Regions from separate parts of the Streptomyces sp. NPDC003035 genome, predicted to be linked through region 1. Evidence: riboswitches for the same ligand, from Rfam matches in the RefSeq annotation. Region 1 holds a riboswitch; the other holds the start of a gene.
What was found. Region 1 has a riboswitch for S-adenosylmethionine ahead of ACFYV5_RS26675 (aminotransferase class V-fold PLP-dependent enzyme). Riboswitches for the same ligand answer to the same signal wherever they lie in the genome.

Region 1 (7,553 bases):
AGGAGTCCCTCTCCGCCCCCGAGGCCGCGGAGGCGATCGCCGAGGGGCTGCGCAGAGCCCGCCCGGACGCCGTGCTCGATCTGATCCCGCTGGTGGACGGCGGGGAGGGCACGGCTCGGGCGCTGGCGGCCGCGACCGGGGGCACGCTCGTGCCCCGGGTCGCGACCGGCCCGCTGGGCGCGCCCGTACGCACCCACTTCGCGCTCCTCGACCACTCCTCCGCGGTGGTCGAGATGGCGGCCGTCGCGGGCCTCTCCCTGGTACCGGCCGGGCGGCGCGACCCGGCCGCCACCACGACCTTCGGGGTCGGTGAACTGATCCGGGCCGCGCTGGACTCCGGCGCCCGCCGCATCCTGGTCGGCTGCGGCGACTCCGGCACCTCGGACGGCGGCGCGGGCGCGCTCCAGGCCCTCGGCGCCCGGCTCCTGGACGCCGAGGGAGTCGAACTCCCCCTCGGGGGCGGTGCGTTGAACCGGCTGGACCGGATCGACACGGGTGGTATCGATCCGCGCCTCACCGGGACCGAACTGCTCGTGGCCTGCAATCCGTACAACGTGCTGTGCGGGTGGCGGGGCGTGGCGCGGGTGTTCGGTCCGCAGAAGGGCGCGAGTCCGGAGCAGGTCGAGGAGCTGTCGGCGGCTCTGGAGCGTTGGGCCGCCGTCCTCGGCCGCGACCTCCCTGGGCCCGTGGACCTGCGGACCGCCCCCGGCACGGGCGCCTCGGGCGGTCTCGGGGCCGGGCTCGCCGCCCTGGGCGGCCGGCTGCTGCCCCGCTTCGAGGTACTGCTCGACCGGATCGACCTGGACGCCCGGCTGGCCCGCGCGGACCTCGTCATCACCGCCGAGGGCGCCCTGGACGGGCAGACCGTCCGGGGCAAGATCCCCGCCGAGGTCGCCCGCCGGGCCAAGGCCCACGGCGTCCCGGTCCTCGCGCTGGCCGGCACGCTGGGACACGGCGTCCACCACGTCAGAGCGGTGGGGGTGGACGCCTACGGTTCGATCCTGCCCGCGCCGATGGCCCTGCCCGAGGCGCTCGACCGGGGCGCCGAGTTCCTCGCCGACGCGGCCGAGCGGGCCCTGCGGATGGTCCTGGTGGGGACGAGGCTGGCGGCCTGAGCGGTACGACTCAGCCGCGGTCCGGGACGCAACGGCCGTCCTCGGTACGGTACTTCCACTGCGCGCCGTCCCGGACGAGCTCCTTCACGGCCCGTACGAAACGCTCCACGTGCTCGTCCGGCGTACCGGCGCCGAAGCTGACGCGGATCGCGTTGAGCGACTTCTCGCCGGGCGCGGCCTCCGGGGCCCCGCACTCGCCCTGGGTCTGCGGGTCGCTGCCCAGCAGGGTGCGGACCAGCGGGTGGGCGCAGAAGAGACCGTCGCGGACACCGATGCCGTACTCGGCGGAGAGCGCGGCAGCGAAGTGGGAGCTGTTCCAGCCCTCGACGACGAAGGAGATGACACCGACGCGGGGAGCGTCGTCGCCAAAGAGCGAGAGCACCTTCACCTCGGGGACCTCGGCGAGGCCCTCCCGGACGGTGGCGATCAGGTGCTGCTCACGGGCGACGAGGGTGTCGAAGCCGGCCTCGGTGAGCGCCTTGCAGGCGGAGGCGATGGCGTAGACGCCGATGACGTTCGGCGAACCGGCCTCGTGGCGGGCGGCGGTGGTGTGCCACTCCACGTCGACTCCCCCGTCGGTGCGGCGGGCGACCTTCTTGGACGCGCCGCCACCGGCGAGGTACGGCTCGGCGTCCTGAAGCCAGTCGGCGCGCCCCGCGAGGACGCCCGAGCCGAACGGGGCGTACAGCTTGTGCCCGGAGAAGGCGACCCAGTCCACGTCCAGCTCCTGGACGGAGACGGGGTGGTGGGGCGCGAGCTGGGCGGCGTCGAGGACGATCCGGGCACCGTGGGCGTGCGCGGCGGCGGCCAGCTCCTTCACCGGCCACAGCTCCCCGGTGACGTTGGACGCGCCGGTCACGCAGACGAGTGCGGGGCCGTACGGGTCGCGGTCGGCGAGGGCGCGCTCCAGGGTCTCGACGGCCTGAACCGGGGTGCGGGGCGCGTTCAGGTACGTCACCCGCGCGTCCTGCCAGGGCAGCAGCGAGGCGTGGTGCTCGGTCTCGAAGACGAAGACCTGGCAGTCGTCGGGGAGCGCGGCGGCGAGCAGGTTGAGCGAGTCGGTGGTGGAGCGGGTGAAGACGATCTGGTCGCCGGGGCGGCAGTCGAGGAACTCGGCGACCGTGGCGCGGCTGTTCTCGAAGAGGTCGGTGGAGAGCTGCGACAGGTACCCGGCACCGCGGTGGACGCTGCCGTAGTACGGGGCGTAGGCGGCGACGTCGTCCCACACCCGCTGCAGGGCCGGCGCGCTGGCGGCGTAGTCGAGCGCGGCGTAGGTGACCTCGCCGCCGGTGACGAGCGGAACGGTGACATCCCGCCCGAGAACGGGCAGCGGGGCGCCGCAGCAGGGGTCGCCGGACTCGGCCTCGGAAGCAATAGCGGCGGTGGCGGTGGCGGCGTTCGGGTACGCGGACATGGCGGTATCTCCTGGCATGACTGGGCAGCGAAGGGCCCGCAGGGCAGCGCGAAGTGGGGTGCCTCGTACGGGTGTTGCCTCAACACACGGTGCTCGCGCGGAGGGGGAGACGGGGCCGAAGGCCCTATCGCATTCGCTTGCTCACAAGAGGCTCCCTGAGGACCAGGACCCCAAGGTTTCGAGGGGTCCGCGCTTGCCGTAGACCTCGCTGCCTACGGCCTGGTCTTCACCCGGGGCACCCCGCCACGGACGGAGGGTTGCCGGACAGCAAGCCGGGGCTTCGTAGCTGTCACTCATGACCTGGCACAGAAGCTATGCCACGTGATCGCCCCGGCGCAACCCGTGTCCGGATTCCGGAACGTGCCAGGGCCCCGCACACGCGGGGCCCTGGGGCGGAACTACGCGTTGCTGGCCGCGACCCAGCGCTCCAGCGCCTTCCTCGCCGCCCCCGAGTCGATCGACTCCGCCGCCCTCGCGATTCCCTCGCGCAGTTGCTCCACCAGAGTGCCCTCCCCCGGCTCCAGCGCCGTCAGCGCCGCCGCCGAGTTCAGCAGCACCGCGTCCCGTACCGGACCGGTCTCGCCCGCGAGCAGCCGGCGGGCCACGTCGGCGTTGTACGAGGCGTCGGCGCCGCGCAGCGCCTCCACCGGTACGAGCTCGATGCCGACGTCCCGCGGGTCGAATGCCTCCTCGCGCACCGCGCCGTCCCGTACGACCCACACCCGTGAGGTGGCCGTGGTCGTCAGCTCGTCCAGGCCGTCGTCGCCGCGGAAGACGAGCGCCGACGAGCCGCGCTCGGCGAGCACACCGGCCATGATCGGGGCCATCCGGGCGTCGGCGACACCGGTCGCCTGGGCCTTGACCCGGGCCGGGTTGGTGAGCGGACCGAGGAAGTTGAAGACGGTGCGGATGCCCATCTCCTTCCGCGCCATCGCGACATGGCGCAGCGCCGGGTGGAACTTCACGGCGAAGCAGAAGGTGATCCCGGCCTCCTCGGCGACCTCGGCGACCCGCTGCGGGGTCAGCTCCAGGTTGACGCCGAGCTTCTCCAGGACGTCGGAGGCGCCGGAGGCCGAGGACGCGGCCCGGTTGCCGTGCTTGACGACCTTGGCGCCGGTGCCGGCCACCACGATCGCCGACATGGTGGAGATATTGACGGTCTTGGCTCCGTCGCCGCCGGTGCCGACGATGTCGACCGTGGCGCCGGGGACCTCGATCGTCCTGGCGTGCTCGTACATGGTGCGGACGAGGCCGGTGATCTCCTCGACGGTCTCGCCCTTGGCGCGCAGGGCCACGGCGAACGCGGCGATCTGGGCGTCGGTGGCCTCCCCGCTCAGGATCCGGTCCATCGCCCAGGAGGTGTCCTCGGCGCTCTGGTCGCGGCCGGTCAGCAGACCGTCCAGGACGGCCGGCCACGAGCGGCCCGCCGTGGTAGGTCCTCCAGCGGGGGTCACAGCGCTCATGGCAGCTCCTGGGTCATCACCTGACGGTTACAGCGTCCACCCTATCGATCCACGGGGACGGCAAAGAGCCCCGTCCATCGAATGGACGGGGCTCCCGCTGTGGCGACCTTCAGGTCAAGGGATCAGGTGATCAGTGGTGGCCGTGGCCGCTCTGGATCTCCTTGTACTCCTCGACGGTCGGCTTGGCGATCTGGTTGTCCCCGCCGTAGTAGCCCTTGTTGAGCTTGACGCGGAGCTTCTCCATACGGCCGATCTTGCGCTCCACGCCGTTCTCGTCGACCAGCGGGCCGAGCTCGGCCGGCTCGTTCTGCTCGTGGGCCGTGAGCTTGTACCGCTCACCCTGGCTGAGCGGCTGGTGGACCTCGACGAACTCACCGTGCGGCAGGCGCTTGATGATGCCGGACTCGCGTCCGTGCAGCACCTTGTCCTTGTCCCGGCGCTGGAGGCCGAGGCAGATCCGCTTGGTGACGATGAACGCGATGACCGGCCCGAGGAAGAAGAAGATCCGGACGAACCAGGTGATCGAGTTGATCGACAGGTGGAAGTGGGTGGCGAAGATGTCGTTTCCACCACCGATGAGCATGATCATGTACGCGGTGATCCAGGCGACACCGACGCCGGTGCGCGTCGGAGCGTTGCGCGGGCGCTGGGCGATGTGGTGCTCGCGCTTGTCGCCGGTGATCCACGACTCGATGAACGGGTAGAACGCGATCACCGCCAGCATCAGCGGGAAGATCACCAGCGGGATCATCACGCCCAGGACGAGCGTGTGGCCCCAGAGGTTGATCTCCCAGCCCGGCATGACACGGATCAGACCCTCGGCGAAGCCCATGTACCAGTCGGGCTGGGCGCCGGTGGAGACCTGGTCCGGACGGTACGGACCGAGCGCCCAGATCGGGTTGATCGAGGCGATCGCCGAGATGACCGCGATGACACCGAAGACCAGGAAGAAGAAGCCTCCGGCCTTGGCCATGTAGACCGGCAGCAGCGGCATGCCCACGACGTTCTTGTTCGTACGGCCGGGGCCCTCGAACTGCGTGTGCTTGTGGTAGAAGACCAGGATCAGGTGCGCCACCACGAGGCCGAGCATGATGCCGGGCAGCAGGAGCACGTGCGCCGAGTAGAACCGGGCCACGAAGTCGCCGCCGGGGAACTCCCCGCCGAACAGGAACATCGACAGGTACGTGCCGATGACCGGCACGGACAGGATCGCGCCCTGCATGAAGCGGACACCGGTGCCGGAGAGCAGGTCGTCCGGGAGCGAGTAACCGGTGAAGCCGGTGAACATGCCCAGGAAGAACAGCAGGAAGCCGAACAGCCAGTTGATCTCACGCGGCTTGCGGAACGCGCCGGTGAAGAACACGCGCATCATGTGCACGAACATGCCGGCGATGAAGATCAGCGCCGCCCAGTGGTGGATCTGCCGGATGAGCAGACCACCGCGCACGTCGAACGAGATGCGCATGGTCGAGTTGAACGCCTCGGACATCAGCTGTCCCTGCAGCGGGACGTAGCTGCCGTGGTACTCCACCTCGTTCATCGACGGGTGGAAGAACATCGTCAGGTAGACGCCCGTGAGGATGATGATGATGAAGCTGTAGAGGCAGATCTCACCGAGCATGAAGGACCAGTGGTCCGGGAAGATCTTCCGCATGTTGGCCTTGGCCAGGGAGTAGATCCCGAGACGGCCGTCGGCCCAGTCGGCGACCCGCTCACCGGCGGGTGCCTTCTTCTTGGTGTCGGTCACAGTGCTCATCCGCGCTCCCAGAAGGCAGGACCGACGGGCTCGTCGAAGTCGCCGAGCGCCTCGAGGAAGCCCTTGTCGTTCACGCCGATCCGCAGCTGCGGGAGGGCGTGACCGGCCGGGCCGAAGATGACACGGGCGCCGTCGGACAGGTCGAAGGTGGACTGGTGGCACGGGCAAAGCACGTGGTGCGTCTGCTGCTCGTACAGGGAGATCGGGCAACCCACGTGGGTGCAGATCTTCGAGAAGGCGACGATGCCCTCGTGCGACCACTCGAGCTCGCGCTTGTCCTTGATGTCGTCCGGCTGGATGCGGACGATCATCAGGGCGGCCTTGGCGATCTCGGTCTGGAAGTTGTGGTCGTGCTCCGAGAGGCCCTCGGGCATCGCGAAGGTCAGCGAACCGACCGCGACGTCCTCGGGACGCAGCGGCTCGTGCGTGTTCATGTTGATGAGCTGCTTGCCCTTGGCCCACAGCGTGGTCCGGAGCTTCCTCTCGGGCAGCGGGCCCATGTCACGCAGGAGCACGAGACCGGACAGCGGTACGAGCGACAGCGCGCCGAACATCGTGTTGCGGATCAGCTTGCGCCGGCCGAAGCCGGACTCGGCGGCACCGGCCGCGAAGTCCGCCATGACCTTCGCCTTGGTCTCCGGGGAGGCCGCGATCGGGTGACGCTCGTCGGCGATCTCGACGTCGGACATCAGGGTGCGGGCCCAGTGGACCGCGCCCGCGCCGATGAAGAAGAGCGCCGCACCGAGGGTCAGACCCAGGGCGAAGTTGAGCGCGGACACCCGGCCGAAGGGCCAGATGTACACGATCTGGTCGACCGGGAAGATCACGTACGAGGCGATGAAGCCGACGGTGGCCAGCATCGACAGCGTGAACATGAAGGCGACCGCACGCTCGGACCGCTTGGCGGCCCGCTCGTCGATGTCCTGGATACGCGGCTTGTGGGGGGGAAGGCCCGGGTCGGCGAACGGGTCGTCGAGGACCTTCACCGCGCCGTGCGCGGTGTCCTGCTCAGCGGGCAGGTTCTCTTCTGGAATCTCTTGGCTACTCATGACTTCTTGGCCTTAGCGGTGTGGGCCGCGACCCAGACGGCAACTGCGATCAGCCCGCCCAGACCGAAGATCCAGCCGAACAGACCCTCACTGACGGGACCGAGGCCGCCGAGGGAGAGCCCGCCGGGGTTGTTGGTCTTGTCGCTGTTGACGGCCTGGACGTACGCGATGATGTCCTTCTTCTCCTGCTCCGGCATGGTCGTGTCGGGGAAGGAGGGCATGTTCTGCGGGCCGGTCTGCATGGCCTCGTACAGGTGCTTCGGGCTCACGCCTTCGAGGCTGGGGGCGTACTTGCCGTGCGTCAGCGCGCCGCCCTCACCGGTGAAGTTGTGGCACTGGGCGCAGTTGTTACGGAACAGTTCGCCGCCGCGGCCGATGTTGGCGCCTTCGACGCTGTACTGCGACGCCTTCGGCGTGATCGGGCCGGCACCGAGGGAGGCGACGTACGCCGCGAGCTGATCGATCTCAGCCTGCGTGTAGATGTTCTTCTTCTTCGGTACCTGGGCGCCCGGCTGCTGGGCCGGCATGCGGCCCGTGCCGACCTGGAAGTCCACGGACGCCGAGCCGACGCCGACCAGGGACGGGCCGTCAGAGGTGCCCTGACCGCCGGTTCCGTGGCAGCTGGCGCAGCCGACGGAGTAGAGCTTCTGGCCCTCCTCGATGGCGAGGGACTGGGCGGTTTCATCGGCCTTCGCCGTGCCCGCGGGCGCGAACGCGGCGTACAGCCCCCCGGTGGCCGCCAGCGCGAGGAGTAGG
Region 2 (7,553 bases), on a different contig from region 1:
CAAGCAGAACGGCCACCGCGAGGAGATCGGCGACTTCCTCGACTTCGTCTTCAGCGACGAGAACGTGCTGGAGTTCGCGGGCGGCAACGACCTGCTGCCGGTGACGGTCAGCGCGTACTCCCGTATGGAGAGCGAGGAGGAGCACAAGGACCTCCGCGAGTTCCTGGAAGAGCTGCCGAACTCCCAGCTCCCGCCGGTGGGCAAGACGTCCTGGGCCCGGGTCAGCGACACCATCAAGCAGAACATCGGCAAGGCCGTCGCGCCCGGCCAGAAGCCCGCCGAGGTCCTGGGGAAGATCTCCCGCGAGGCGACGGAGGCGGAGAACGCCGAATAAGTTGGGTCGTATGACCAACGATGAGGAACGGGGAGGCGGCAACGGTCCCGGCCACGGCCACGGCCTGGGCACGGGCGGCGGCCTCGGGGAGCGCGAGCGCGCCGTTCTCGCCCTGGAGCGCCGCTCCTGGCCGGGCCCCGGCGCCAAGGAGCGGGCCGTCCGCGAGCAGCTCGGCCTGTCCGCCACCCGCTACTACCAGCTCCTCAACGCGCTCCTGGACGACCCGCGCGCCCTGGAACACGATCCGGTGACCGTCAACCGGCTGAGGCGGGTCCGTGCGGAGAAGGAGCAGCGCCGCTGAGCCCGCCTCGGTAGGGTCGTCGTATGGTCAGCAGCCTTCCGCACCCGACCACATCCGCAGGCCGCGACGGCCTGGGCGCGCTTCTCGCGCGGCCGGACAAGGCCGTCGTCGCCCTCGACTTCGACGGGACGCTCGCCGAGATCGTCCCCGACCCGGAACAGGCCCGCGCCCACCCCGGCGCCGTCGCCGCGCTCGCCGCGCTCGCGCCCGAGGTCGCCTCGGTCGCGGTGGTGACCGGCCGCCCGGCAGGCGTCGCGGTCCGCTACGGCGGTTTCGCCGGCGTCCCCGGCCTGGAACGCCTCGTCGTCCTCGGCCACTACGGCGCGGAGCGCTGGGACGCGGTCACCGGCACCGTGCAGGCCTCCGCCGTGCATCCGGGCGTGGCCGCCGTCCGCGCCGAACTCCCCGGCTTCCTGGACAGCGTCGGAGCCTGGCCCGGCACCTGGATCGAGGAGAAGGGCCGCGCGGTCGCCGTCCACACCCGCCGCTCCACCGACCCCCAGGCCGCCTTCGAGGCCCTCAAGGGCCCCCTCGCCGAGCTCGCCGCCCTGCACGGCCTGGTCCTCGAACCGGGCCGCATGGTCCTGGAGCTGCGCCCGCCGGGCATGGACAAGGGCGTGGCGCTGGGGGAGTACGTACGGGAGGTGGGCGCCGCCTCCGTCCTGTACGCGGGCGACGACCTGGGCGACCTCCCGGCCTTCGCCGCGGTGGAGAAGCTCCGCTCGAACGGCACCCCGGGCCTGCTGGTCTGCAGCGGCTCCACGGAGGTCCCGGAACTGGCCGAGCGGGCCGACCTGGCGGTGGCGGGCCCGGCGGCCGTGGTGGACTTCCTGGCGGAACTGGCGAAGGCGGTACGGGAGGCCCGCTGAGGGCCCGCCCGCACCGCCTGGGCCGGCGTACCGGCGTACCAGCGGGCCCGGCGTGAAGGTCACATGAGCTTCACGCCGGCCTGCGGGGCCCGCCGTGCCGCGGGACGCGTCCGCGTCCGTGTGGTCGGACGCGATGCCGGGACCGACGGCGCGCGCGCCGCCATGGTCACGATGTGCCAGGCCCGTCGACCGGTGCGTCCCGCAGCGCCTCCAGCTGTTTCAGGAACCACTGCTGCGGCGGGAGCGCCGTCGCCGTAGCCGCCAGGCGCTTCGTGCGCTCGGCTCGCTCGCCCGGGGGCATCGTCAGGGCCTCGTGCAGGGCACGCGCCGTCTCGGACACGTCGTACGGGCTGACCGTCAGCGCGTCCTCGCGCAGCTCGTCGTACGCGCCCGCGCCCGTCGAGAGGACCAGCGCGCAGCCCTCCTCCGACACCACCGGGATCTCCTTCGCCACCAGGTTCATCCCGTCGCGGACCGGGTTGATCAGGGCCACGTCCGCCATCCGGTACGCCGCGAGGGAGCGCGTGAAGTCGTCCTTCACCGACAGCAGCACCGGCTGCCACTCGTCCGTGCCGAACTCGGCGTTGATCTCCTCCGCCAACTCCGCCACCGCCGCCGTGTACGCGCGGTAGACCGCGAGGTCCTGGCGGGAGGGGTACGCCGAGGCCAGGTGGACGACCCGGTCGTGCCACTCGGGCCGCTCGCGCAGCAGCTCGCGGTAGGCGAGCAGGCCGCGCAGCACGTTCTTGGACAACTCCGTGCGGTCCACCCGCACGATCGTCTTCCGGTCGCCGACCTCGGCCCGCAGCTGCGCGAGCCGCTCGTCCACCTCCGGTCGGTGCGCCAGGGACCGCAGTTCGTCCGCGTCCACGCCGAGGGGGTACGCCTGCACGCGCGTGGAGCGCTTGGGCCCGCCCCACCGGCGGTGGTGCACTCCGCGCCAGGGGTCGCCGCTCGGCCAGGCGCCCTGCGCCGTTCCCTCGGCACTGTCGATCTGCGCGCCGTTGATGAACGCCCCCGCCCAGCCCCAGGTGTGGAAGCCGAGCTCGTCCGCGCCGAGCATCCCCCACATCAGCTCCTCGCGGATGTCCTCCGGGAGCATCCGCAGATATTCGGACGACGCCCACGGCGTGTGCGTGAAGTGGGCGATCCGCAGGTCGGGACGGAGCTCGCGCAGCTGCCCCGGCACCAGCGCCAGGTGGTAGTCCTGGACCAGGATCTCCGCGCCCTCGGCCGCCTGCTCCGCCAGCGCTTCCGCGAAGGAGCGGTTGTAGGCGCGGTACGACTCCCAGCGGCGCCGGAACTCCGCGTCGAAGACCGGCTCGCGGGGGACGTCCCACAGGTGGTGGTGGAGGAACCACAGCACCGAGTTCGCGATGCCGTTGTACGCGTCGTCGTAGACCCCCGGGTCGAGGGCCAGCATCCGCACGCCGGGCTCCGAGACGCCCCGGCGCACGGCTTCCCGGTCGCCGTCCGACAGCGCGGCGCAGACCCACAGCGCCTCCGGCTGTTCGGCGAGGGCGGCGGACAGACCGGAGACGAGACCGCCCCCGCCGCGCCGGGCACTGAGCGTGCCGTCGGCGGCGAGGGCGTACGAGAGAGGGCCCCGATTGGAGGCAACGAGCACAGAAGCCATGTGGCGAACCTAGCCCGTCCCGTAAACGCTCAAACGTACGTATACGAGTGTGGCGAATCCACGCCTCAGAGTTCGCGCCGGCCGCGCAGGGCCGCCTTCGCCACCACACCCGTCGCCGCCAGGGCGAGGGCGAGGCCGCCGAGCAGCCAGAGGCGCTCGCCGTTGCCGCCGGTCTCCGCCATCGAGCCGCCGGGGCCGTGCGGGGCCGGGCGCGGCTCATGGGGGCTGGTGACCGGTGTCGGCTCGACGGTGGTATCGGTCGGAATCGGAGACGGCGAGGGATCCACCGGGTCCGTCGGCGTCGGCGTCGGTGACGGGGTGGGATCCGGGTCCGGCTTCGGGTCCGGGTCCGGCTTCGGGTCCGGCTTCGGTTTCGGCGCGTCGATCACCGGCGCCACCGCGCAGGCCGGGTCCTTGCTCCCGTCCCCGCAGTTCGAGCGCGGCGAGGCCGCCTCGACGCCGTTCAGCAGCTTCCCGTCCCCGCGCACCGGGTCGCGGACGGTGACGGAGTACGTGATCGTGGCCGCCTTGCCGGCCGGGATGTCACCGACGTAGCCGATCTTCGGCGCGTCGTACGTGACCTTGCCGATCGTCGCCTTCGCGTCGCCGTTGTAGACGGCGTCGTCCAGGGTCCCGGTCAGGTCGTCGGCGAGCGAGGCGCCCGGGTGGTCGAGCGGGCCGGTGTTCTTCGCCGTGATCGTGTACGTGAGGGTGTCGCCCGGCTTCACCTTCTGCGGGTGCGCCGTCTTGGTGACCTCCAGGTCCGGCACCGGTACGGAGAAGGCGAGGGCGGAGGGCACGTAGGTGTCGCCCGTCGTGGTGAAGGTCAGCTCCGCCGACCGGGCGCCCACCGGGATCGCCCCGTCCGGGATGTCGAAGGCCTTGGCGTCGATGCTCAGGTTGTTGACCAGCTTGGGGGAGACGGCCCCGTCGTCCTCGCTGACGAAGAAGTTCTTGGTGTTGCCGGTGTGGCTCTCGGTGACGTTCTTGCCGTCGACCAGGAACTGGTCCCCGGGCGTGTTCCAGTCGCCCTCGTACGCCGTCACGCTCGCCCGCGCCGTGCCCGCCGTGCGGTGGAAGCCGTCGACGGTGATCGTCGTCGCGGGGGAGGTGGAGCGCTGGAGCACGTGCCCGCCGTAGATGGACACATGGCGGCGGTCCGGCGCGTGCGTCGGCTCGGGTCCGGGGAACGCGTAGACGACGGTCAGGGACCAGCCCGCCACACAGCCCTTGCCGTTCGGCGCCCAGATGTTGCCGACCGCGACCTGCGCGTCGATGCCGCGCAGGCCCGCGAAGGCGGCCGTGACGTCCGACTCGCCCGTGTAGTAGTGCGGGCCGCCGGTGTCCGCCGGGTCCGTGACCATGGAGTCGATGGAGACCGCTGTCTCGGCCCCCGCGCCGACCCGGATGTGCGGCACGGTCGTCGCGTGGTCGCCGGGGGAGGGCGCCACATCGGGCCCGGAGATGTCGCAGCGTCTGAGCTGGGCGCCGCTCGGCCCCTTGTACGTGCCGTCGTTGCCGCCCCAGAAGAGCCGGGCGTACGCGACCTCGGCGCCCGCCGGGATCTTCACGTAACCGGTGCTCGATCCGTAGCCGTGGGCCATGGAGCCGGTGTTGACGCGCTCCATGGCGAAGGTGTTGTTGTTGTCGCCGCCCTGGCCCGCGGCGGCGACCGCGCAGCGAGCGGCCAGGTCGGCGGGGAACGTGGGGCAGGCCATGACCGTGTTGCCGATGGTGGTGAAGTCGCCGTACAGGGACGCGTCGTACCGCTTGCCGAAGGGCTCCACCACATCCGCCGCGGCCGGACCGGCCGCGGCGAGGGACAGCGTGCCGAGTGCGCCGGCGGCGAGACCGAGCGCCGCCAGGAAGGTAGTCATTCGATAGGTGAACCACATAAAACGGAAATTTAGGCAAGAAGCGCCATTCCGCGGCGTTACGCCACGCGCCGGTGCGCGTACTCCGTGATCTCGACCATCGGCGGCCGCTCCTCGGTGTCCACCGCGTACGTCCGGGGCGCGAAGCCCCTGCCGCCGTCCTTCTCGTCCCGCTCGAACTGCGTCAGCCGCGGCCGCACCAGATGCCCGCGGGACAGCCGCAGCTGCGCCGTGCGGTAGATCGCCGCCGCCATCCGGCCGAGCGCCTGACCGTCCTGATGGCGGTGCTTGCGGACGCCGACGTCGACCTGGGCGAGGGCGTCGAGACCGACCGTGTGCAGCGCGTCGACGAGGAGGCCCAGCTCCACTCCGTAACCGACGGGGAACGGCAGCCGCTCGAGCAGCGAGCGCCGCGCCGCGTACTCGCCGCCCAGCGGCTGCACGAAACCGGCCAGCTGCGGCCAGTGCAGATTGAGCAGCGGCCGGGCCACCAGCTCCGTCACCCGACCCCCCTGACCTGGGGTGTCGCCGAGCGGGCGGTCGTACATCGCCTTCACGAAGTCGACGTCCGGGTCGGTGAGGAGAGGGCCGACGATGCCGGTGACGAAGTCCGCGGAGAAGTCCCGCAGATCCGCGTCGACGAAGCAGACGATGTCACCGTCGGTCACCATCAGTGACCGCCACAGCACCTCGCCCTTGCCGGGCACGGCCGGTATCCGCGGAAGGATCTCGTCCCGCGCCACCACCCGCGCCCCGGCCGCCGCCGCGACCTCGGCCGTACGGTCGGTGGAACCGGAGTCGATCACCACGAGCTCGTCGACCAGCGGGACCGCCTCGGACATCAGCTCGCGGCGGATCACGGAGACGATGTCGCCGACCGTCGCCTCCTCGTCGAGCGCGGGCAGCACCACGCTGACCGTCGTCCCCCGCTTGGCGGCCAGCAGCCGCTCCACCGGACGGTCTGCCACGGACCAGGACCGCCGGGCCAGCCAGCGCTCCACCTCATCCAGCAACGTGATCTCCATCTCGCGGTTCGGACGACCATCTCGCCCGCCCATGCCTTCGGTTACAGTCTTGAACAACGCGGACGCCCGATGCATGTCGGGGTACCGCCCGCGTTCCACAACCGAATACCGCTCATCCAGAGGGGCAGAGGGAAACGGCCCGTTGAAGCCCCGGCAACCCTCCAGTCGGTCTCGTCCGCAGTCGTCGCACTGCGCAGCGAGGCTCCCGGCTAGGGAAGGTGCCAAATCCGTCTCATGGCGACGTTCGTCATGGGAAAGATGAGGAGAAAGGGCCTCGCCTCCATGGCTGTACAGACTGTTTCCACCACCGAAACCCCCGCCGAGACGGTCAAGACCGTTGATCTCGGTCCCGCTTCCGGGCTTTCCTGCCGGGAATGCGGCGAGGTTTTCGCCCTCGGCCCCATCTTCGCCTGCGAGCTGTGTTTCGGCCCGCTCGAAGTCGCGTACGACCTCCCCACCGGTGACCCCGAGGCGCTGCGCAAGCAGATCGAGGCCGGCCCCGCCAACATCTGGCGCTACGCCCCGCTGCTGCCCGTCCCCGCCGACGTCGCCGAGAAGCCGAACCTGAACCCGGGCTGGACCAAGCTCGTCCAGGCCGACAACCTCGCCCGCGAGCTGGGCGTCGAGCCGGGCAAGCTCTTCGTCAAGGACGACTCCGGCAACCCGACGCACTCCTTCAAGGACCGCGTCGTCGCCCAGGCCCTGGAGGCCGCCCGCGCCTTCGGCTTCACCACGCTCTCCTGCTCCTCCACCGGCAACCTGGCCGGCGCCGTCGGCGCCGCGGCCGCCCGCGCCGGCTTCCGCTCCTGCGTGTTCATCCCGCACGACCTGGAGCAGGGCAAGGTCGTCATGGCCGCCGTCTACGGCGGCGAGCTCGTCGGCATCGAGGGCAACTACGACGACGTCAACCGCTTCTGCTCGGAGCTCATCGGCGACCCGCTGGGCGAGGGCTGGGGCTTCGTCAACGTCAACCTGCGCCCGTACTATGGCGAGGGCTCGAAGACGCTCGCGTACGAGATCTGCGAGCAGCTCGGCTGGGTCATCCCCGATCAGTTGGTCATCCCGATCGCCTCCGGCTCGCAGCTCACCAAGATCGACAAGGGTCTGCAGGAGCTCATCAAGCTGGGCCTCGTCGAGGACAAGCCGTACAAGATCTTCGGCGCCCAGGCTGAGGGCTGCTCCCCGGTGTCGGCGGCCTTCAAGGCCGGCCACGACGTCGTACGGCCCCAGAAGCCGAACACCATCGCCAAGTCCCTGGCGATCGGCAACCCGGCCGACGGCCCGTACGTCCTGGACATCGCGCGCCGTACGGGCGGTGCGGTGGAGGACGTGAACGACGAGCAGGTCGTCGAGGCGATCAAGATCCTGGCCCGTACCGAGGGCATCTTCGCCGAGACGGCGGGCGGCGTGACGGTCGGCGTGACGAAGAAGCTGGTCGAGGCCGGTCTCATCGACCCGAGCCTGACCACGGTCGTGCTCAACACCGGCGACGGCCTCAAGACCCTGGACGCGGT

Region 2: linked by a shared signal. The riboswitch ahead of thrC (threonine synthase) and the one ahead of ACFYV5_RS26675 (aminotransferase class V-fold PLP-dependent enzyme) in region 1 are both predicted to bind S-adenosylmethionine.

What each region holds. Positions count from the first base shown of each region.
Region 1 covers NZ_JBIAPJ010000008.1:418,027-425,579, forward strand. The annotation lists gene ACFYV5_RS26670 (glycerate kinase) at 1-1,115, shown strand, start outside; gene ACFYV5_RS26675 (aminotransferase class V-fold PLP-dependent enzyme) at 1,126-2,529, opposite strand; SAM riboswitch class IV at 2,714-2,830, opposite strand; gene trpD (anthranilate phosphoribosyltransferase) at 2,928-3,992, opposite strand; gene ACFYV5_RS26685 (cytochrome bc complex cytochrome b subunit) at 4,123-5,748, opposite strand; gene ACFYV5_RS26690 (Rieske 2Fe-2S domain-containing protein) at 5,745-6,797, opposite strand; gene ACFYV5_RS26695 (cytochrome c) at 6,794-7,553, opposite strand, start outside.
Region 2 covers NZ_JBIAPJ010000005.1:518,825-526,377, reverse strand. The annotation lists gene ACFYV5_RS19195 (ABC transporter substrate-binding protein) at 1-334, shown strand, start outside; gene ACFYV5_RS19190 (DUF3263 domain-containing protein) at 345-635, shown strand; gene otsB (trehalose-phosphatase) at 659-1,504, shown strand; gene ACFYV5_RS19180 (trehalose-6-phosphate synthase) at 1,671-3,140, opposite strand; gene ACFYV5_RS19175 (hypothetical protein) at 3,206-5,017, opposite strand; gene ACFYV5_RS19170 (glucosyl-3-phosphoglycerate synthase) at 5,074-6,027, opposite strand; SAM riboswitch class I at 6,149-6,304, shown strand; gene thrC (threonine synthase) at 6,322-7,553, shown strand, end outside.